2 regions of the Sporosarcina sp. SG10008 genome follow, and region 2 is predicted to be linked to the other one. Evidence: riboswitches for the same ligand, from Rfam matches in the RefSeq annotation. Region 2 holds a riboswitch; the other holds the start of a gene.
The links. Region 2 has a riboswitch for FMN ahead of ribD (bifunctional diaminohydroxyphosphoribosylaminopyrimidine deaminase/5-amino-6-(5-phosphoribosylamino)uracil reductase RibD). Riboswitches for the same ligand answer to the same signal wherever they lie in the genome.
Positions count from the first base shown of each region.

Region 1 (11,025 bases), 1.4 Mb from region 2:
CATCAGCAGTTTTTTCAACTGGCTTTTCACTGTTCATTTCAAAGAGCGTGCCGGTTTCCCCACCTTTTGCTGACGTACGATCACCCGGAGTATAAAAATCGGAAATAATATACACTAAAATGAGTACCGGAATAAGTGTGAATAACCCAAGAATAACATTAATCATCGTATGGCTGGATTTCTTTTTAGGTTTACGACCTTTCCTATGCAATTCGCTACGCGATGGAAGCTTGCTAACCTCATGACCATCGTCTAGACCGATTTCCTTCCTGTGCTCTTCAAAGTCAGTCTTATAATCATCATTTTTCATCGCTACATTCTCCTATCACATCGTGCTATTCTTTCATTATGACGAATTTTGTCGTAAAAATCAAATACACCTTGCTGTATTTGCACCAACAGGATATTGGTTACTCAGAGGGGCGATTGAACTGCAACTTTCCTTGTTCCACGAGTCATCAGGCATAGTTCTTCAGAATGAAGTTAAATGGACAACGGATCTGTTATCCAAGAAGCCCCGTCAACCTTTCCTCCCAATCCACCATTCGTTTATCCAACACGATTGTTTTTTGTACATCAAGCTTTAGACCATCCGCTGTTCCACAAACCGAACAGCAAAACTTCGGTTTCATTCCACATGCCTCGCCGAAAAAACCTAAAATCTCTTCCCGAATACATCTTTCAGAATGAACTAATCGAAGCATCGTCTGTAGTTGCGCTTCTTTTTCACGTATCAATTCAGACATACGAATAATGACATCTTCAATCGGCATCCGTTCGATGTAGTAGTCTATGACACGTTTTCCTGTTTCGCTAATCCGTGCCAGTTCAGCTGCTTCAGCAGGCGGATAGTTCTCTACGAGAAGACTTTTATAGTGCTTGATTTCCCATTCTTGAGGGAGATCGTCTTGGATAATGAAACGCGTTCTTCCTTCGTCATCGGACGAAAAAAGTAACGTCGCTGCCGCTAAATCACCATCACGTCCCGCACGCCCCACTTCCTGAATGTAACTTGCGATAGCTTGAGGTACATGTTCATGGATCACTTGACGGATATCGTCTTTATGTATACCCATTCCAAACGCATTTGTAGCACATATCCAGCTAATTTCACCAGTGATAAATTGTTCCTGAATGAACGCTCGATCTTCTTGCTCTTTGCCGGCGTGATAAGATGCCACAGAAACACCCTCCAGCTGAAGAAGCTGAGATAGTTCATCAGCCCGCTTTCGCGATGCCACATAAATGATTCCAGGACCCGCCGTCGTTACTATACGATTCTTAATCCACTCCGTTTTCATCATCCCATTATCAACTTTGACAATTGAATAAGAAATATTAGGGCGGTCCAACGAATGTTGATGAATTGCAGGCATTTGAAGTTGCAGATACCTGCAAATATCAGCCTTTACTTTATCATCGGCCGTTGCGGTAAGAGCCAAAATACCTGGTCGATTCAATCCTTCAAAAAATTCTCCTAGCCTCAAATATTCTGGTCTAAAATCAAATCCCCATTGAGAAATACAATGAGCCTCATCAACAACAATTAACGACAACTGAATGTTACGAAAATGAGCAGTCACATTTTTTTGCAACAACATTTCAGGTGATATAAAAATGAATTTATAGCTGCCTAATTCCCCCATTATTCTGTTTTTCTCCGAATAAGAAAGAAATGAGTTTAACGCAACAACCCTTTTTTCACCGTTCCTTTTCATGATTGCCACCTGGTCTTCCATCAACGCAACGAGTGGTGAAACGATTAAGACAGTACCTTCAAGTACATAGGCAGGTAATTGGTAGCAAAGTGACTTCCCTATACCTGTAGGTAAAATTGCAATCGTGTCCTTGCCCGCAATCACATCTCGAATGACATCTTCTTGTCCTGCCCTGAATTGATCAAAACCGAATCTCTCTTTTAATAATTTGTGAATAGCCATTAGTTGCCCCCTCCCGTCCGCGCACCTAAGATGAGACGAAGTTGAAAATAGGAAAGCGTTTCGAATTCAGATTTCAGCAAGCGAAGTCTACGGGTTCCAATTTCCTTCACTTTTCCAGCTACTGCTTCTGCATCTTCCTCAGAAACAAACTGTGTTAGCGGAAATTCTGTATCATTAATAGACATTTCTACAAAATGATCTTCAATTGTACTCTGTTTCAAGTTGCGCGCCATCGCAATTTCTTCAAGAGAAAAGCCACAATCAAAAAGTTGCTTCGTTTTTACAGAGGAATCCGTCAAATATGTCGAAACCTTGACGCTTTCAGCTATTTTTCGCAAAAAAGGCAAATCAGGAGACAGAATAATGACAGCAAGCATCATATGTAGACCTTCTATAAATAGTAGACGGATATCGAATGGATTTAGTTTCAAATTATCTGCTAACTGATCCCATGTCCAGCCTGTCAGTCCGAAACCACTTAAGCGATGAGTGATAATTGTTTTTTGTCTTTCATCCATTTCACTTCGAGTAATACATAGCCGAATTTCTTCGCTGACGCCTTTAGCAAATACTGGATCACTGATTCGCTGATTATGTAGTAGCATTTTAACAAAAGTTTGAATATCACGGTCTTTTTGAGCGGGCATAAACGATTTTTCCTTTGCTTTGAAATTCGAAACCGTCTGCACAACAAGCGATAACCTTCCGAAAAAAATCATTTCCCTTCCTCTATAATCCCAGCCGTTAAATCGGTAGGACGGTAATTTGCCAACTTCCACGCGACCTTGCTCCGTCAGTTTGACGAAAGAATCATCCATTGTTGAGATGAAACCCCTATCACTTAACTGTTTAGCCGCCTCATCGAATCGTTCAGCTGTCAGTTTTGGTACAATACCAAAGAATTCCTTCAAACCGTAGTATTCAACATCTTGCAGTGTTTGTCCCGATCGTTTGCCGCGTAATAGGTGAAGTCCCGCATAGATTGTTCGTTCACCGTCTATTCTGCCTATGATGGTTAATAGTATTGAAGATAGTTTCATTTTGAATTCCTCCGATTAACAAATGTTTTTTGTTGAAAACTCTTGTCAACATCATTAGAATGAAAGGTGAAGTAAATTGTTTGTACGGAGAAAAGAGGAGAGAAAGACTATGCCTAAATATACAATCGTTGATCAGGATACATGTATAGCGTGTGGTGCGTGTGGAGCTGCTGCCCCGGATATATACGATTATGATGATGAAGGAATTGCTTATGTTATCCTCGATGATAACATGGGAACAGCTGAAGTTCCAGAAGAACTGATGGAAGACCTAGAAGACGCTTTCGATGGCTGTCCAACCGATTCTATCAAAACCGCCGACGCACCATTTGATGGCGATGCACTTAAATACGAAGATTAACTAGGCAAGCGCTGTCGATAACAGAAGTCGCTTTAAAACTACGACAACCTGTCGTGAGGGTTCCCAGACAGACGTTACTCTACAATAGTGTTAAAGACACGTGAGTGGCTCTACCAATTGGCTGAGAGACCACTGTCACGAAGCTAGATAAATCGAACGTGGAAAGGTCGTCCTGGAAAATCCCGGGACGACCTTTTTTTATATTATGAAGTTAATTGGGTACGCTGTTGTGCAATCCATTTTTTCATACTCTTGAAAAGCAGCATGGAAATAATCATTAGCATAATTCCCTTGATCAAGTTAAATGGTAGAACTCCTAAAACAATAAAAGTAGCTAACTCATTCCCTGCCATGGCTGGGAAATTCATGAAATACGTATACATTGGTAAAAACAGTAGGTAATTCAAGACACTCATGCCAATAGCCATCGAGACAGTTCCAGCAATGAGGCCTCCCGCTAGACCAATAGATGTTTTAAATTTATTAAAGATAAAATAAATCGGCATTATGAAAAGCACGCCTGTTGCAAAGTTTGCAATTTCACCAACAGGAACACCTGTCGGGCTACCTGACATGAACCAGTGCATTATATTTTTAAGCAGTTCGACCGCAATACCTGCTACAGGTCCCATCGTCATTATTGCCAAAACCGCTGGAATCTCACTGAAATCAATTTTCAGGAATCCAGGTAGTGCAGGTAGTGGGAAGTTAAACTGCATCAAAACAGTTGCAATACTCCCTAACATCGCGATGAGAATCATCTTTCGCAACTTTTTGTTATTCATTTGTTCCTCTCTCCTTTTGCGATTCACTTCAAAAGAGGAAAGGCCGTTCCATCTTGTATATGTCGACAAAAAATCCCAAAAGCAAATAAGCTCGAGGGATTTGAAAGGTATACTCAAATAGAGAGTAGAAAAGAGACTATTTCTTTCTCTTTTAACCCACATTTAAATAAGCACCTCTTTTTGTAGACAACACAAAAAGATGGCCGCACCTTCACCTTCTCCCATCCAGACTATACTGTCGGCTCCGGAATTACACCGGTATCAGCTGTTAAGCTCGCGGGCTTGGAAAGTGACTTTCCTTTACCGCCGGTCGGGAATTACACCCTGCCCCGAAGATGAATCAATATTTTGTTACAACCTTATTGTATACAAAAAAAAGACCTTTGTAAACAAGGCTGTTTACAAAGGTCTTTCTATTTACTTCAATATAAGTGGAAGTGGATTAGATCCAACCGGTACCGGTAAAGGCTGGCTGAAGTTAAAACCGTTCCATTCTTCTTGAACGACATTTTCGAATTGAAGCTGTTCACCAAAATCAGCTGCTGTCAGGAGCATGCCCTCAACCATTTGCATCGCTTTTTCCGGCTCCATCGCGTCCAAATCCAGTGGTTGTGTGAATTTGATGGTCGTCAATTTGTCATCTGCCTTTACTTCAAAATTTAAAGTACTTGGAATGACTGGCTTGAAAACATCATTCGGCTTCACTTTCATCTGCTGTAATGCCTCGTTCAACGATGGCTGCGGTTGGGAAAAGTTCGATGTAAGAAACTGCTGTCCATCTTGTTGTTCAAACATATAGTAATTCAAATGATTACGACCACTTTTCAAAATCAACGGTGTGCTCGGTTGACCTACTTCAGAGAACATGGTCGCAGTTCCATCCTCGTTCTCAAATCGGACCTCCTGATAACCGTAAAACGTATCTTGTAAAGAGTCGAGATAGACTTCCATCGATCCCGAACCTATGTCATAACCATGACCTTGCGGTAGCTGGTGGATAATTACATGATCCTCTGCGGCTATATTGCCTTTATAAGGATGGTACTCTTGAAAACCTAGTGCACTTTCATCGAGACGACTCGCATACTTTTTGTACAAATCATAACTCGTTGGCTCCAAGAAACCAATATCCTTCTTGATTTGACTGTTCGGAATGATAAATGTAATGGGAATGCTTAAAGCTTGATCACCTGCAAGACCTAAATGGAATAGTGTACTATCGATAACGTCTTCGGAGTAGACAGCAAAATGGTGTGTCCTCCCTGTTTCAGATGCCATCTTAGTAGAAAATCCATCCATTGTGCCCATTTCCGCTTCTTCATCCGTACTCGATTCATTTTCCAAACTCGCACCTCTTGCAGAAGGCTCGGCGTCCTCACTTTGCATCATTTTATTGTCGGTACTTTGATCCTTCATTGACAATTCATTTTCACCAAACATAGAAGGAACCAACAGGCCGATAACAAGCAAAGCAGCAACAGCGACAAGTGCTGGCATCCATTTCTTTGATTTTTTACGGTGAGGCGTATTCAGCCGTTCATCTTGCTTCAGCCGTGCCAGTATTTCCGACATTGGACGATTATCTGATATGTCAGGCACATCACCGAGGAGTTTTTCAATCTTGTTGTCGTTCCAATCTTTGTGGGTCATCTAGTTTCCCCCCTTCTGTCGGAAGAGCATTCAATTTCTTTTGTAATGCTTTGATCGCCCTATGTTGTGTTGTCTTCACTTTGCCTTCTGTCCAGCTAAGAATTTCGGCTGTTTCAGCTATGGAAAGATCTTGGAAATAGCGCATGATGATAACCATTTTCTGATCACCAGTACATGTATTAAGTGCTTGCAGCAGCTCTTGCATCTCTTCACTGAGTGTTACGATTTCTTCCGGCAGGATACCTGTCGATACGAGTTCGCTCTTTTCCCAGTCGAATTTATCGAACAGATGCTTTTTACGAACTGTATTTTTCCTGAAATGGTCGATTGCTACATTTTTAGCAATTGAAAAGAGCCATGTCTTCTCGGAACTTTTCCCCTCAAAACCGGCGTAGGCACGCAGTACCCTCACATAGACTTCATGCATGAGGTCCTCAGCATGGTCACGGTCTCTCGTCAAATAGATAAGAAACTTGAACACATCCTGATGGTACTGTTCGTAAAGCCGATGGAAAACGGAGTCGTCCATGAAATACCCCCGTTCTATCAATTAGTCGTATTTCAAGCTATTAAGTTACATCTTTTTTAAGGGCAATATGCAACTGAAAATCGTTCCTTCAGTGTCGCCTTTTGTTGCAGCGATCTTGCCACCATGTGAGTCGATAATGCTTTTCGCGATGGCGAGTCCAAGACCTGTTCCACCTTTTCCTCTAGTTCTCGCTTTATCTGCTTTGTAAAAACGTTCGAAGATATACGGTAAGTCCTCTTGCGGAATTCCAACACCTGTATCTGTCACTGTTATTTCAATCATATCAACTTGTTTTTGTATTCCAAGTCTAACACTTCCCCCATCAGGTGTATGGCGGATTGCATTGTCTATTAAATTCGTCAATACTTGCTCCATACGGTCTTCATCTACATTTGAAATGAGTACTGTATCTTCCAAGAATTCGAAAGTCAAATCGACATTTGCTTCACGCGCAACTTGCATGAATTTATTGACTATCCGGTCGAGAAAAGGAATCATCGATAGATCGTCTTTGTAAAGTCGCATATGTCCTGATTCCATCCTTGCGAGATCGAGAAGATCCGTCACAAGTCGGCCCATCCTTTTCGATTCATCGTGTATGATCTGTACCATTTCGTCGCGCTCTTCATCACTTGTTATAACTCCATCAATAATGGCTTCACTGTACCCCTGCAACATAGATATCGGTGTCCGAAGTTCATGGGATACGTTTGCTATGAAGTCGGATCTAAGTTTCTCAAGCTTATGCTGATCTGTCATATCACGTAAGACAGCAACTGCCCCACGAATACTATTTCCGCTATACAACGGGCTAATAGAGATTCCATAAAACTGTCCACCTAATTCTAATTCATCTTCAACTTCCTCAGCGAACGTAATAACATGTTCAAGCATATGAAAAATCGCCGGTGGGATATGATGGTTACCCTCTTGTGCGCCATTTTTAAAATACCAATTCTGCAATAACTGTTCAGCTTGTGGATTACTTAGCAGGATTGTATAATCTCGATTAAATGTAATGACAGCATCAGTCATCGATGTAAGGATGCTTGAAAGCTGCTCTTTATCCTGATTAATAAGTTCAACGTGGTATTTAAGCTGTCTACCCATCTGATTGAATGCAGTTGCAAGCTGGCCAATTTCATCATTTTGCATTACAGGCAATCTTGTATCGAAATTCCCTTTCGATAATTCAAATGCCGCCTGCCTCAATCCACGTAAAGGGGAAGTAATTCTTGTTGACAGGAAAAAGGCGAAAAATGTTGTTAAAATAAAGGCAATAAATGCTGATAAGAATACGATACGTGTAGTACTTTCTGTTGTCCTATGGACGGCTTCAAGGCTTTGATAAATGATAACTGAGCTACCGAGTTGCTCTCCTTTTTCAAGTGGATAGGATAGAACAAGGTATTGTTCCATGACATTCTCTTCATTAATCGAAGGTAAGATCATCTCTTTTACAACTTGTTTATTATTCTTTTCAGCGGCGTAAAACATGGATTCATAGAGCACTTTATTTTCTATTCTATCCTTGTTCAATCCTTTATGGAATGAATGCGTAACTTCCCCATTGGTATCGACGATCATCGCATTCGTTTCGTCGTCAAGAATGTCATCAATAATCAAGTTCATCGAAGTTTGACTTTCGTGATCATTAACAATTTTCCCGATCGTTGTTGCTTCCCTTCGCAATGATTCCTCAGCCTGTTGTGTATGGAAGTCATCTAGGAATTCAAGGAGCAAGGCCGTAACAATAAATAATACAAAAGAAACGAGAAGCAATATGGTTGCCCATAGCTTCCCGACAATTGAATTCCATATTCTATTCATTAGGAATCTCGAACTTGTAACCGACTCCCCAAACAGTAACAATCATTTTTGCTGCTTGTTCAGAAACGCGGCTTAGCTTTTCACGTAGCCGTTTGACATGCGTATCTACTGTACGGAGATCTCCGAAAAATTCATAATGCCACACTTCTTTTAATAGCTGCTCTCTGTCGAATACTTTGTCAGGCGACTTCGCAAGAAAATAGAGCAATTCGTACTCTTTCGGCGTCAGCCCAACTTCTTCTCCTTCAGCTGTAACCCGGTGTGCATCGTGATCTATCGTTAATTGAGGGAAGACGACCAAGTCCTTCGATGTAGATGATGAAGCGGCACCTGGAAACGTAACAGACCTTCTAAGAATTGCTTTAACCCGCAGAACAACTTCACGCGGACTAAAAGGCTTCACTATGTAATCATCAGCACCAGACTCAAAACCAGTTACTCTGTCTGACTCTTCGCCTTTTGCCGTCAGCATCATGACAGGCGTCATAATTTTCTTTTCTCTCAGTTCTTCTAGCACTTCTAATCCATCTTTTTCAGGCATCATTAAATCGAGTAAAATACAATCATAGTTATTCACAAGCGCTTTTTCGAGTGCATCCGCGCCATCGACAGCCTCTTCGACTTCATACCCTTCACGAGTAAGATACATATTTAACAGACGACGGATTCTCTCCTCGTCGTCTACTACTAACAACGTCACTTTTTCTTCCATAAATGATTACCCCTTTCAACTAGCTACTATCCTCATTGTACAAGTCGTTGTGCAAAAAAGAAACAGAAAAGCCGTAGCGACGTTCTTAAGCGCAACTTCAAAATGGCGAACCGGTGTCTAGTAAGATCAAAAGTGAACACACAACCGATCATAATCGACGCATGACCAAGCATATACTCTTGACTACCGATCATAAACCCCACATGAACGAGCATATAACCTTGCAACCAATCATAAACGACACACAAACGAGCATAACCTTGCAACCGATCATAATCGACACACACCCACCATATACCCTTACCAACCGATCATAAACGGCCCCAAGCACTTAACTTGATACCTCGAAGTTACAACACATTGACATTACCGAATCTTATAATCCCCCTTTATATATGTTGAGCCAATGTATAGCATAAACTAAGCACCGAAGTAGATTTGAAGGGATTTTTTATTTCCACTTATAAAACAAAAAAACTGCCTAGTAGTTAACTACTAGGCAGTTCTCGCTTAAGCGTATGAATGCAACCCTGCGATGATCAAATTCACGGCAATCAGGTTAAACATAATGATGACGAAACCGATAACCGCAAGCCATGCCGATTTTTCGCCATCCCAACCGCGTGATAAACGCACGTGAAGGAATGCAGCATAGAATAACCATGTGATAAGGGCCCATACTTCTTTTGGATCCCATCCCCAGAACCTTGACCACGCTTCGTGAGCCCAGATCATTGCGAAAATGAGAGCACCTAGTGTAAAGATAGGGAAACCAATCATAACCGCACGGTATCCAATTTCATCCATTAGTTGCGAATTCGCTTTTTTAGCGAATGGCTGCAACAATGCCGCAATTGGACGACGGAAAATGAGTCTAAGAATCAAGTAGAGAATGATTCCGCTTGCGATTGACCAGACGAACGTCGTCAGCGTCTTCGCATTGACGATTGGTGGCATTTCAGCCCAAGGCGTCATCGCGTCCGGTGTTAGCGATTCATAGCCAGACATACCGAAAAGTGGTGGATAATTGTACTCAATTTTAGCAGCTTGTTCATTTTTATCAATATAAGTGAAATGTGCTTCATAGCCAGTCAATTTAAACGTTGACGAAGATAATACGAAACCGACTACTAAGATAAGCGTGAAAATAACCGCCTCTAGCCAGAACCGCTGTTTCGACTTTTTCGTCAAATCGATATTCTTCAATAAATAGATTAACCCAGCTACGGCACTAATCGCGAGGATCGATTCACCAAGTGCAGCTGTAATTACATGAACTGTCAACCAGTAACTTTTCAGTGCTGGAATAAGTGGTGTAATTTCCTTCGGGAACATACTTGCATAGCCGATAATAATAATCGCAATCGGCAAAGCAAACAAGCCGAGTGATGGTGTTCTATATAAGTAATACAGAAGAATGAATGCCCCAACGAGCATCATCCCAAAGGCAGTCGTAAATTCGAACATATTACTTACTGGTGCGTGACCTGATGCAATCCAGCGTGTGATGAAGTAACCTACATGGGTAATGAATCCGATGACCGTGATGGTAATCGCAATTTTTCCCCAACGGTTATTTTTATAAGATGCTTCAGATTTAGCGCCTTTCACCGCGCCGCCAAAAAATAGCGTCGCGACGAGGTAAGCGATAAATGAAACTAACAGCAAGTTAGCGCTTAACGATGCAAGTCCCATTATACTTTGTCCACTTCCTTATCTCGCAAGATAGATTCCTTGTCCTGTCTGTCTTCATAGGACGGTAAATCAGCAACGTCTTTCACTTGATCTAACTCTTTTTTCAAGGAGAACCAGTTTTTATTCGTATGTCCTGCAACTAGTAGCTCTCCATTAGGTCCTTTTTGAATCCAGATTCGTCGATGATTCCAATAAGATCCTTGCGAAACACCAATCATAAAGATAATTCCTCCTAGTAAAAGGAGATATAATGTTTTATCTTTGCGTACTGTCAGCCCAGATATATCACGGGTTTCTGCACTAACGAATTTCACCTTATAATCGTTGACTTCCGTTTCAAGCGTTTGTTTGATGGCGACGAAACTCATCTCGCCGTCCGGCTTGGCTGGGGTCACCATTTTAAAGATGAATGCTGGATTATTCGGTACTGGAGATTTCGATTTCGGTTCTCCGTCTTCAATCCCGTCATAATCCGGATAATAA
Region 1 covers NZ_CP172607.1:2,132,487-2,143,511, forward strand. The annotation lists gene ACGLYD_RS10365 (LysM peptidoglycan-binding domain-containing protein) at 1-310, opposite strand, end outside; gene ACGLYD_RS10370 (ATP-dependent DNA helicase RecQ) at 504-1,940, opposite strand; gene ACGLYD_RS10375 (helix-turn-helix domain-containing protein) at 1,940-2,980, opposite strand; gene ACGLYD_RS10380 (ferredoxin) at 3,090-3,341, shown strand; gene ACGLYD_RS10385 (ECF transporter S component) at 3,545-4,126, opposite strand; FMN riboswitch at 4,336-4,467, opposite strand; gene ACGLYD_RS10390 (hypothetical protein) at 4,544-5,776, opposite strand; gene sigX (RNA polymerase sigma factor SigX) at 5,742-6,305, opposite strand; gene ACGLYD_RS10400 (ATP-binding protein) at 6,351-8,135, opposite strand; gene ACGLYD_RS10405 (response regulator transcription factor) at 8,128-8,847, opposite strand; gene ccsB (c-type cytochrome biogenesis protein CcsB) at 9,358-10,542, opposite strand; gene ACGLYD_RS10415 (cytochrome c biogenesis protein ResB) at 10,542-11,025, opposite strand, start outside.
Region 1: linked by a shared signal. The riboswitch ahead of ACGLYD_RS10385 (ECF transporter S component) and the one ahead of ribD (bifunctional diaminohydroxyphosphoribosylaminopyrimidine deaminase/5-amino-6-(5-phosphoribosylamino)uracil reductase RibD) in region 2 are both predicted to bind FMN.

Region 2 (11,025 bases):
TTTATATAAAGTGACACTTCTTTACTAGTCAAAAAGACGGCAATACACAGTTATGTGTATTGCCGTCTTTTTCATGTCTACCAAGGCGCTTCTGCTTTTCTTAAAAGATAAGAAAGTATACATTTTTTTGACTTATAATAGTGTCTAGCTCCAGGCGCCAGCCGCTCGGAGGCCCACAGGATGTGGGTCACCTAGCCATTGCCGCAGGACGCGGCGTACTTAGGCTAGGTTCCTTGAAAGCAATCCAGCTATGTGGCAAAGAGCGCCACGTCGCTGGATCGACTTATGCCTGTCGCGTCTAGAAGGCGCCTTCCGCTTTTCTTGTGTTCACTTATTTGGCGTATCCTGTTCAGGCTTTTTAATTGGCACGAGATTAAAAATATCATGATCTTCAAAAGCATCAACAAGACGATCAAGCCAATCGTAATAATCTCGTAGGTATAGTAATTTTTCAATATCTATAGTTACTTCTTCTCTCAATTCATCATCTATCGCGGGATCGTTCACAAGTCCTTCCAGTTCAGCCAAAGATCTTCTTATTGCAGCTGAATGAAAGGAAACAGATCTTCTCCACTTTATTGAAAATAGGTCGATAAAGCTTTGATACCAATCATCCTTCACTTGATAAAGGTCTTTTCGGACCCCTCTTTTCCAAGCACGTTCCACTAACTTCAAATCGGATAGTGCTCTGACAGATGTGCTCATGCTCGTTTTGCTCATCCCGAGTTCTTCTGTCATGTCATCCAATGTTAACGGCTCATTATGAAAAAACATCGTGCCATACTGTCTTCCAGCAGAAGGTGTAAGACCATAAAGATGTATATTTTGTGCGATGGATTCAATAATCCGCTCACGAGCTTTTTCAAGTTTTTCATTACCGTTCATACAACGTCTTCCCTCCACTATAACCGGCATTTATTAACCGATCCAGCTCATTTCTTATAGCGTATTATATCCTATCTTAAAAAGCAATTCGTAGCAATAAAAGTTCGTACAGTTTTTTCTGTACAAACCATTTAAATTGAGAAAACGGTTGTAATGCAAAAAAAAGACAGCTATACTAGAAGACATTCGTCAGTTTTTAAAATATAAGGAGTGTATGTATGAGTGATCAGATTGCCAGTAAGAAAATCGAAGTGATAAACACCACAAAGATTTTCGGTAAAAATGCGAAGCGGGCTTCCCAGCTTCTAAAAGAAGGAAAAACAAAAGGTGAGATTTTGAAAGCGACCGGCGCAACAGTCGGGGTGAAAAATGCATCATTCGATGTGTATGATGGTGAAATATTCGTCATTATGGGATTGTCAGGTAGCGGAAAATCAACGCTTGTTAGATTACTGAATAGGCTGATTGACCCAACAATGGGCAATATCCTGCTAGACGGTGAGGACATCGTCGGGATGAATAAAGAACAACTCCGTAATGTAAGGCGTAAGAAAATTGGAATGGTATTTCAAAACTTCGCACTCTTTCCCCACAAGACGATTCTTGAAAACGCGGAATATGGCTTAGAAATCCAAGGAGTAGCGAAGGCAGAACGTCAAGTCAAAGCGAAAGAATCCTTAGGACTAGTCGGACTTGCAGGATATGAAGATCAATTCCCTAGCCAGTTGAGCGGAGGCATGCAACAGCGTGTTGGTTTAGCGAGAGCGCTAGCTAATGGACCAGATATTTTGCTGATGGACGAAGCATTCAGTGCGCTTGATCCGTTAATCCGCAAAGATATGCAAGACGAATTATTGCAACTTCATAATGATATGGGGAAAACAATTATTTTTATTACGCATGACTTAGATGAGGCACTACGTATAGGCGACCGCATTGCATTGATGAAAGACGGGGAAATTGTTCAAGTGGGTACGCCCGAAGAGATATTGATGAGTCCGTCAAATGAATATGTAGAACGCTTTGTTGAAGATGTGGATCTATCTAAAGTATTGACAGCGGGACATATTATGAAAAAAGCAGAGACAGTTCAAATCGACCGTGGAGCGAGAGTAGCTCTTCGAATGATGAAACAACTTGGGATATCTTCAATTTACGTTGTCGATAAAGCAAAGCGTCTTTTAGGTGCGGTCACGGCTCAAGATGCGAGTTCGGCTATTGAAACAGGGAAGACACTTGAAGAAATAATGATTACCGACCTTCCGATGATTCTTCTGGATACCGTACTAATCGATCTGTTCGATATCGTATCGACAGCGGTTATTCCGGTTGCTGTCGTTGATGAAAATAACAAGCTTCAGGGAATTATTATTCGTGGTGCATTGATTGGTGCATTATCAGGTGATAATCAGTTTATCAATAATAACGGAACTTTCGATTCCGATGAACAAACGGATACGGAGGCGAAGATAAATGGATAAATATTTACCTCGTTTGCCATTTGCGGAGTGGATTGACAATGGAGTCGATTGGCTCGTACTTACTTTCGGTACAGTGTTTGACGGAATTTCAGATTTTCTCAAAGGAATAGTTGAAGGATCAGTGGAATTGCTCGATATCGTGCCATCTATTTTACTTGCCGTGTTATTTGCCTTGCTTGCGTGGTTCGTATCTACTCGCCGCATTGCCATATTTACATTGTTCGGCTTGCTGTTCATCGATTACTTGGGCTATTGGTACCCGATGCTGCAAATGCTAGCGCTCGTACTCACCTCTGTATTCTTCGCGCTGATTATCGGTATTCCAGTCGGTATTTGGGGATCACAACAAGCGACAGCAAGAAAAATTATCAATCCCTTATTGGATTTGATGCAAACCATGCCGGCATTCGTTTATTTATTGCCAGCTATATTCTTCTTTAACATCGGGGTCGTCCCAGGTGTTGTGGCATCTGTTATCTTCTCAATGCCGCCAACAATTCGTTTGACAATGCTTGGAATTGAACAAGTTCCGAAAGATTTAATCGAAGCGACAGAAGCATTTGGTTCTACAACTTGGCAGAGATTGAGCAAAGTACAAATTCCGCTTGCAAAACCGACAATTATGGCGGGTGTCAATCAAAGTATTATGCTTTCCCTATCGATGGTCGTTATTGCATCGATGGTTGGTGCGCCAGGGCTTGGTGAAGAAGTTTACCGAGCTGTTACACAACTGAAAACGGGTGTCGGTTTTGAAACCGGATTGTCCATCGTTATCGTAGCAATCATTTTAGATCGCATCACGCAACACGCAGGAAAGAAAAAACAAGGGGGAACTAAACTATGAAATTAACAAAAAAAGTATTAGGACTTGGAGCGGTTGCACTGCTTGCAGTCGGACTTGCTGCATGTGGCAGTGACAAGAATGAAGCAGACGGAGACTCCACGAAAACAGTTGGTGAATCAGTAGACTATAAGATTACAGGTATCGATCCAGGTGCAGGTATCATGGAAGCTACTGAAAAAGTGCTTACAGAATATGACCTTACAGATTGGGATCTTACAACAGGTTCAAGTGCGGCAATGACAGCTTCACTGAAAAAAGCATATGACAAAGAGCAACCGATTATCGTTACAGGTTGGACACCACATTGGAAATTTGCGAAATACGATTTGAAATATCTTGAAGATCCAAAAGGTGTGTACGGTGGGGAAGAGCAGATCCGTACAATCGGAAGAATCGGATTAGCAGAAGATCTGCCAGAAGCGCACCAAATCTTATCGAAGTTCAACTGGACTGAAGAGGATATGGGAGAAATAATGGTAGCTATTCAAGAAGGTGAAAAAGAAGACGCGGCAGCACAAAAATGGGTTGAAGCAAATGAAGAAAAAGTGGCTGTATGGACTGAAGGCGTTGAAAAAGTGGACGGCGACAAGATCAAACTTGCTTACGTTGCATGGGACAGTGAAATCGCTAGTCATAACGTCATGAAACTTGTTTTAGAAGATATGGGTTATAAAGTGACATTAACACAAGTTGAAGCAGGTCCATTATGGACTGCAGTTGCTGACGGTAGTGCAGATGCATCGCTTGCAGCTTGGATGCCATTAACACATAAAACATATGCTGATAAATTCGAAGGTAAATTCGAAGAGCTTGGCATCAATATGGAAGGTGTCAAAGTAGGTCTTGTTGTACCACAATATATGGACATCGATTCGATTGAAGACTTGAAGAAATAAACAACAGAATTCTACTTCTATTTAAACGTAAATCGTTTTTCTAATAGTATAAGACTTGCATTAGCTAGCGTAATAACTAGGACAATGAACCCGGAAGAACGCTGTAATATGCAGCGGTTTTCCGGGTTTTATTGAGTGTGATTCTTATGATATAAGCTTCGAACTGAGAATGCAGAATGAACAGTATCTACACAAATTGAACGGCAAAAAGGTAAGTAAAATGGAAGTATTGTGCTTTCCTATTCATGGTAGTTATTGCTTCAATGGCTGTTACACAATTGGTACCGGATCGTAGCAATCATTTATTGCATCACGAAACGCGCAGGAAAGAAAAAATAAGGGGGAATTAGACGATGAAATTATCAAAAAAAGTATTGGGACTTGGGGCAGTTGCTCTACTTGCAGTTGGACTTGCTGCATGTGGCAGTGACAAGAATGAAGCAGACGGAGACTCCACGAAAACAGTTGGCGAATCAGTAGACTATAAGATTACGGGTATCGATCCAGGTGCAGGAATTATGGAGGCGACTGAAAAAGCGCTGGTAGAATATGAACTTAAAGATTGGAAGTTGACAACAGGTTCAGGCGCAGCTATGACAGCTTCACTAAAAAAAGCATATGACAAAGAACAGCCAATCATCATAACGGGCTGGACACCACATTGGAAATTCATGAAATTCGATTTGAAATACCTTGAAGATCCAAAAGGTGTGTATGGTGGAGAAGAACAAATCCGTACAATCGGGAGAATTGGTCTGCAAGAAGATTTACCAGAAGCACATAAAATCCTATCACAGTTCAAATGGACTGAGGAAGATATGGGAGAAGTTATGGTAGCGATACAAGAAGGTGAAAAAGAAGAAATAGCGGCACGAAACTGGATCGATGCAAACGAAGAGTTAGTGGCAGAATGGACAAATGGTGTGGAGAAGGTGGACGGCGATAAAATTAAACTGGCTTATGCAGCATGGGACAGCGAAATCGCAAGCCATAACGTCATGAAACTTGTTCTGGAAGAAATGGGCTTTAAGGTTACATTGACACAAGTTGAATTAGGCCCGCTATGGACTGCGGTAGCTGACGGTAGTGCAGATGCATCACTTGCAGCTTGGTTGCCAATTACAGCTAAAACATACGCTGATAAATTCGAAGGTAAATTCGAAGAACTTGGCGTCAATATGGAAGGCGTTAAGATTGGTTTAGTGGTACCGAAGTATATGGACATCAATTCAATTGAAGACTTGAAGAAATAAGTAATAGAATGTCAGTGTTATTTAAACGCGAGCAATAGGATAATGAACCCGGAAGAACGCTGCAATTCGCAGTGGTTTTCCGGGTTTATTATATGTTGCAAATGCAATGGTATTCTTATTTCATCATATATAGAAGACTCAGCTCTGTTCAATCAGACTGAGTCTTTTTTGATTTTATGGCAGCAGTATGATAACTTTAAGTCGGCACGTATAAACAAACTCTTCGGGGCAAGGTGAAATTCCTTACCGGCGGTGATCGAGCATAGCTCGTCAGTCCGTGACCCGTCCTTCCTTGCTTGGAAGGCGGTGGAGCTGGTGAAATTCCGGCACCGACAGTTATAGTCTGGATGGGAGAAGTTGTTTGGATATACGTGCTGTGCTTGCAGGCTCTGCCCTTTCAAAAAACGAAAGGGGGAATGCCAATGGACCCTCAACATTATATGAGACTTGCTCTTGAACTGGCGCGTAGTGCACAAGGACAAACCTCGCCAAATCTACTTGTTGGTGCTGTTTGTGTGAAAGACGGCCGGATTTTAGGGGCTGGTGCGCACTTGAAAGCTGGGACAGCTCATGCTGAAGTGCATGCGCTGGCAATGGCAGGTACGAATTCTATTGGTGCGGATCTATACGTGACACTGGAACCGTGTGCCCATACTGGGAAAACACCCCCGTGTACAGATCTCATTATTTCGTCTGGAATTCAACGTGTTTTTGTTGTGTCTATCGATCCGAATCCCTCCGTCAATGGAGCGGGAATCGGGCTTCTTAAAGTTGCTGGGATTGAAGTCATTACCGGCATTTTGCAGGAAGAGGCAGAGCAGTTAAACCAAGCATTTTTTCATTTCATCAGATACGGGAAACCATACGTTACCTTGAAAGCCACCGCACCTCTTAACGGTAGACTTTCAACGCAGAACGGGAACAGCAAATGGATTACTTCGGCTGCATCACGAACCGATGTCCATCACCTCCGCCATACCCATGATGCTATTTTGGTAGACGTACAAACCGTACTTCACGATAACCCTTTCCTCACCACCCGTTTGCCCCATGGTGGAAAGAACCCAATTCTAATTATTTTAGACCAGCATCTCAGGACGCCAAATCAGCGAAGGTTGTTACAGACGGCGCTGTAGAAACAGTTATTTTCACACTCGATTCAACACATTCTGAAACTACTTTTTTTGAACATCCTTTAGTTTCAATTAAAAGGATTTTAGAAAACGTATCTTTTTTGAATGAAGGTTTAAAACGTTTTGCTGATAAAGAAATCATGACGTTGTTCGCTGAAAGCGGTAGCAAAGTTCATTTCAGTTTCATCAATGAAGGTCTCAGATGAACTGTATTTGTATATGGCTCCGAAATTAATCGACAACGGTTCTTCATTGTTCGTGAATGATACTTGGAACCTGATGGCAGAAGGTGAATCCCTGCGTTTTTTAGATGTGCGACAAATAGGGGACGATATCAGCTTTCATGCCAGGTTTCTGAAGGAGGATTGACAGCAGTTGTTTACTGGGATTATTGAAGAAGTAGGAACAGTTTCAGCGGTTAGGCCAGCAGCGAATTCATTGCAACTATCAATCCGTTGTAGCAAAGTGCTTAGCGATGTTAAAAAAGGCGATAGTCTGGCGGTGAATGGTGTCTGTTTGACGGTATCAGATTTCTCGAGCAATCATTTTACAGCTGATGTCATGCCTGAAACTGTTAAAGCGACAACGCTTCAAGCATTGCGTACGGGAAGTCCAGTTAACTTAGAACGTGCGATGGCGGCGAATGGTCGTTTCGGCGGACATATAGTCAGTGGACATGTCGATGGCACTGGCGAAATTGTTTCGGTTAGACAAAAAGAAAATGCAATCTATATGGAAATCAGTATCGCAACTAAATTATTGAAGTATTTTATCCCAAAAGGTTCAGTAACTGTGGATGGAACATCACTTACTGTATTTGGTGTGACGAGTATTGGTTTTATCATCTCATTAATTCCAGTCACGCAAGGTGACTCAATCATCGGCCGAAAACGGGCTGGGGATCTAGTGAACGTAGAATGCGATATGCTCGCGAAATATATAGAACGGCTAATAACTACAGACAAAGAGAATCCAACTGGCGGTTTAACAATGGATACCCTTATCGCCAGTGGATTCCTCAGTTAAGGGGGCAAAGCAGATGTACTCTACCGTAGAAAAAGCAATTGAAGAACTAAAAAAAGGAAAAGCAATTATTGTCGTTGACGACGAAGACCGAGAGAATGAAGGTGACTTTGTTGCACTTGGTGAATTCGCTACACCCGAAATGATTAACTTTATGGCGACGGAAGGCCGTGGATTGATTTGCGTGCCGATAGACGAAGAGAAATCGCGACAGCTTGAACTCGGACTTATGACAGAAAATAATAGTGATGTGCACGGAACTGCATTTACAATTAGCATTGATCATGCGGATTGTCATACTGGAATCTCTGCATTTGAACGGTCGGAAACAGTATTAAGGATGCTAGGGACTGAAGCAGGTCCAACAGACTTTAGAAGACCAGGACATATATTTCCGCTAATAGCGAAGTCTGGCGGCGTCCTAAAGCGCTCTGGTCATACAGAAGCTGCTGTAGACCTCGCGAAGCTCGCGGGAGCAGAACCGGTCGGCGTCATATGTGAAATTATGAACGTCGATGGGACAATGGCGAGAGGTCCACAGTTGAAAGAGATAGCTGAACGATTTGATCTTGTTATCTTAACAATTCAGGAACTAATTGCTTATCGTCGCATCAATGAAAAACTTGTTGAGCGCATTGTAGATATTAGTCTGCCAACAGATTTTGGAGATTTTAAAGCAGTCGCTTTCGTTGAAAAAGAAACAGGGCATGAACATATTGCTTTGGTAAAAGGTGATATCGAAGATGCTGAAAATGTACTCGTCCGCGTTCATTCGGAATGTTTGACAGGCGATGTCTTTGGCTCATGTCGATGTGATTGTGGTCCGCAACTTCAAGCTGCACTTGCGCAGATTGAAAAAGCCGGAAGAGGCGTCTTACTCTATATGCGTCAGGAAGGTCGTGGAATAGGTCTCGTCAATAAAATGAAGGCCTACAAGCTGCAGGAAGAAGGATACGATACTGTTGAAGCCAATGAGAAATTAGGATTTCCAGATGACCTTCGAGATTACGGCATCGGTGCACAAATACTGCGGGATCTCGGTTTAACGTCGATTCATCTTCTGACGAACAACCCGCGTAAAATTGCTGGAATAGCAGGACACGGGTTAGAAATAACAGAGCGCATTCAAATCGAAATGCCTGTTAAAGTGGAGAACAAAATTTATATGGAAACAAAGAAAAATAAAATGGGACACTTATTGCATAATTGAGGGGGAATAATGATGAGAACAATTTATGAAGGACATTTAGTTGGAACAGGGCTTAAAGTTGGAATCGTGGTAGCAAGGTTCAATGAATTCATTACAGGAAAATTACTAAGCGGAGCGGAAGATGCATTGCTTCGTCACGGAGTAGCCGACAGTGATATCGCGGTTGCTTGGGTGCCAGGTGCCTATGAAATTCCGCTAATAGCGAAGAAGATGGCGGCTTCCGGTAAGTACGATGCAGTTATCACACTTGGAACAGTTATCCGCGGAGCAACACCGCATTTCGACTATGTGTGTAATGAAGTGGCTAAAGGGGTCGCGGCCATCAATCTGCAGGAAGGCATCCCGGTTATTTTCGGTGTCTTGACAACAGATACGATTGAACAGGCAATTGAACGTGCTGGAACGAAAGCTGGAAATAAAGGATGGGATGCAGGGAATGCAGCGATTGAGATGGCAAATTTGTTGAAACAGATATAATCGTTGTTAAATAGAAGGCACAGTTTTCGGTTATCCGGAAACTGTGCCTTTTTTAATATTTCAACACTCGCGTACATGTTAGTTAAGGAAATGTAGTAGTAGAGTGAATAATGTGGTTAGTTTTGAGAATTCCGAGGTATAAAGAATAAAGGAAAGGTTTTTTGAGGAAACTATTTTTTGACGAAGTGCATACAATGTTGTATGATGCTAATAACCAAGTAAGTTAATATGAATTAAGGAGAATGGGTATGAAGAAATTAAGTTTACGGGTAATTCTACTATTTACAGCAATCATTTTACTTGCTGCATGCGGAAACGCTAATAAAGGAAATACAAGTGGTAGTGATGAGTCTAAAGGAAACAGTGATTCAGGAAAGAAAACGGAAGATTTACTTGCTGAAATACAGGATGAAGGCAAGTTAACAATCGGGACAGAAGGAACATATCCACCATTTACATTCCATGATGATAAAGGGGAACTTACAGGTTTTGACGTTGAAATCGCAAGAGAAATAGCGAAACGACTCGGGGTAGAGCCTGTATTTCTAGAAACGCAATGGGATGCGATTTTCGCAGGGCTTGACTCTAAACGTTTCGATATGATTGCAAACCAAGTAGGGATTCGTGAGGACCGTATTGAGAAATATGACTTTTCGGAACCGTACATTTCATCATCTGCAGTCCTCATTACAAATACTAGTAATAAAGATGTGACAAGCTTTGAAGATATTAAAGGGTTAAAGTCTGCGCAGTCATTAACGAGTAACTATGCAGACACTGCAAGATCTTACGAGGCTGAAATTGTGGGTGTTGAAGGATTTAATCAAGCTATTGAGCTCATCAATTCCAAACGTGTAGATGTAACGATAAATGATAATTTATCTTACTTAGACTTTATAAAGCATAAACCAGATGCACCTGTTCAAATTGTAGCGACAGCAGATGACGTTTCACAAAGTGGTTTAATGTTTAGAAAAGGTAATGAAACACTTGTTAACGAAGTAAATAAAGCATTAAATGCAATGATTGAAGACGGAACATACTTAAAAATCTCCGAGAAATGGTTTGGTGAAGATGTCCTTAACTAATATTTTAGCTAACCCAGAGAAAGTACAAAGACTTCTAGATATTGCCCTTACATCCCTCTGGCCATTGCTGGAGGGAGCTCTTTACTATACGCTTCCTTTAACGTTTCTTTCTTTTTTCTTTGGAATTATTCTTGCAGTATTAACTGCGTTAGGAAGAATATCAACAAGCAAGCCGCTACAAATTATCGCAAGAATTTATGTATCTGCAATTCGTGGAACGCCTTTACTTGTACAACTATTTATTTTGTTTTTCGGATTGCCAACGGTCGGAATAGTTATAGATCCATTTCCAGCCGCCGTCTTCGGATTTTCATTGAATGTAGGGGCGTATGCTTCAGAAGTAATTCGCGCAGCAATACAATCGATACCGAAGGGACAGTGGGAGGCAGCACATACGATTGGCATGAACTATACTCAAACGCTTAGGCGAATCATTCTACCGCAAGCAACGAGAGTATCTATCCCGCCTTTATCGAATACATTTATTAGTCTTGTGAAAGATACATCGCTGGCATCGCTTATTTTAGTGACAGAAATGTTTAGAAGGGCTCAAGAAATCGCTTCTGCAAACTATGAGTTTTTATTACTTTATACTGAAGCAGCGATTATCTACTGGCTCATTTGTTTTATCCTTTCCTTAATTCAAGACAGAATTGAACATCGGCTGGATCGATATGTGGCTAAGTGATAAGTTGAAAAAACAACTGTTAGAAGGTGCAAACTATGATTTCAATA
Region 2 covers NZ_CP172607.1:752,652-763,676, forward strand. The annotation lists gene ACGLYD_RS03785 (GbsR/MarR family transcriptional regulator) at 328-885, opposite strand; gene ACGLYD_RS03790 (glycine betaine/L-proline ABC transporter ATP-binding protein) at 1,104-2,366, shown strand; gene ACGLYD_RS03795 (proline/glycine betaine ABC transporter permease) at 2,359-3,210, shown strand; gene ACGLYD_RS03800 (glycine betaine ABC transporter substrate-binding protein) at 3,207-4,106, shown strand; gene ACGLYD_RS03805 (glycine betaine ABC transporter substrate-binding protein) at 4,460-5,359, shown strand; FMN riboswitch at 5,575-5,722, shown strand; gene ribD (bifunctional diaminohydroxyphosphoribosylaminopyrimidine deaminase/5-amino-6-(5-phosphoribosylamino)uracil reductase RibD) at 5,782-6,495, shown strand; gene ribE (riboflavin synthase) at 6,868-7,518, shown strand; gene ACGLYD_RS03820 (bifunctional 3,4-dihydroxy-2-butanone-4-phosphate synthase/GTP cyclohydrolase II) at 7,532-8,725, shown strand; gene ribE (6,7-dimethyl-8-ribityllumazine synthase) at 8,738-9,202, shown strand; gene ACGLYD_RS03830 (amino acid ABC transporter substrate-binding protein) at 9,451-10,290, shown strand; gene ACGLYD_RS03835 (amino acid ABC transporter permease) at 10,277-10,978, shown strand; gene ACGLYD_RS03840 (amino acid ABC transporter ATP-binding protein) at 11,014-11,025, shown strand, end outside.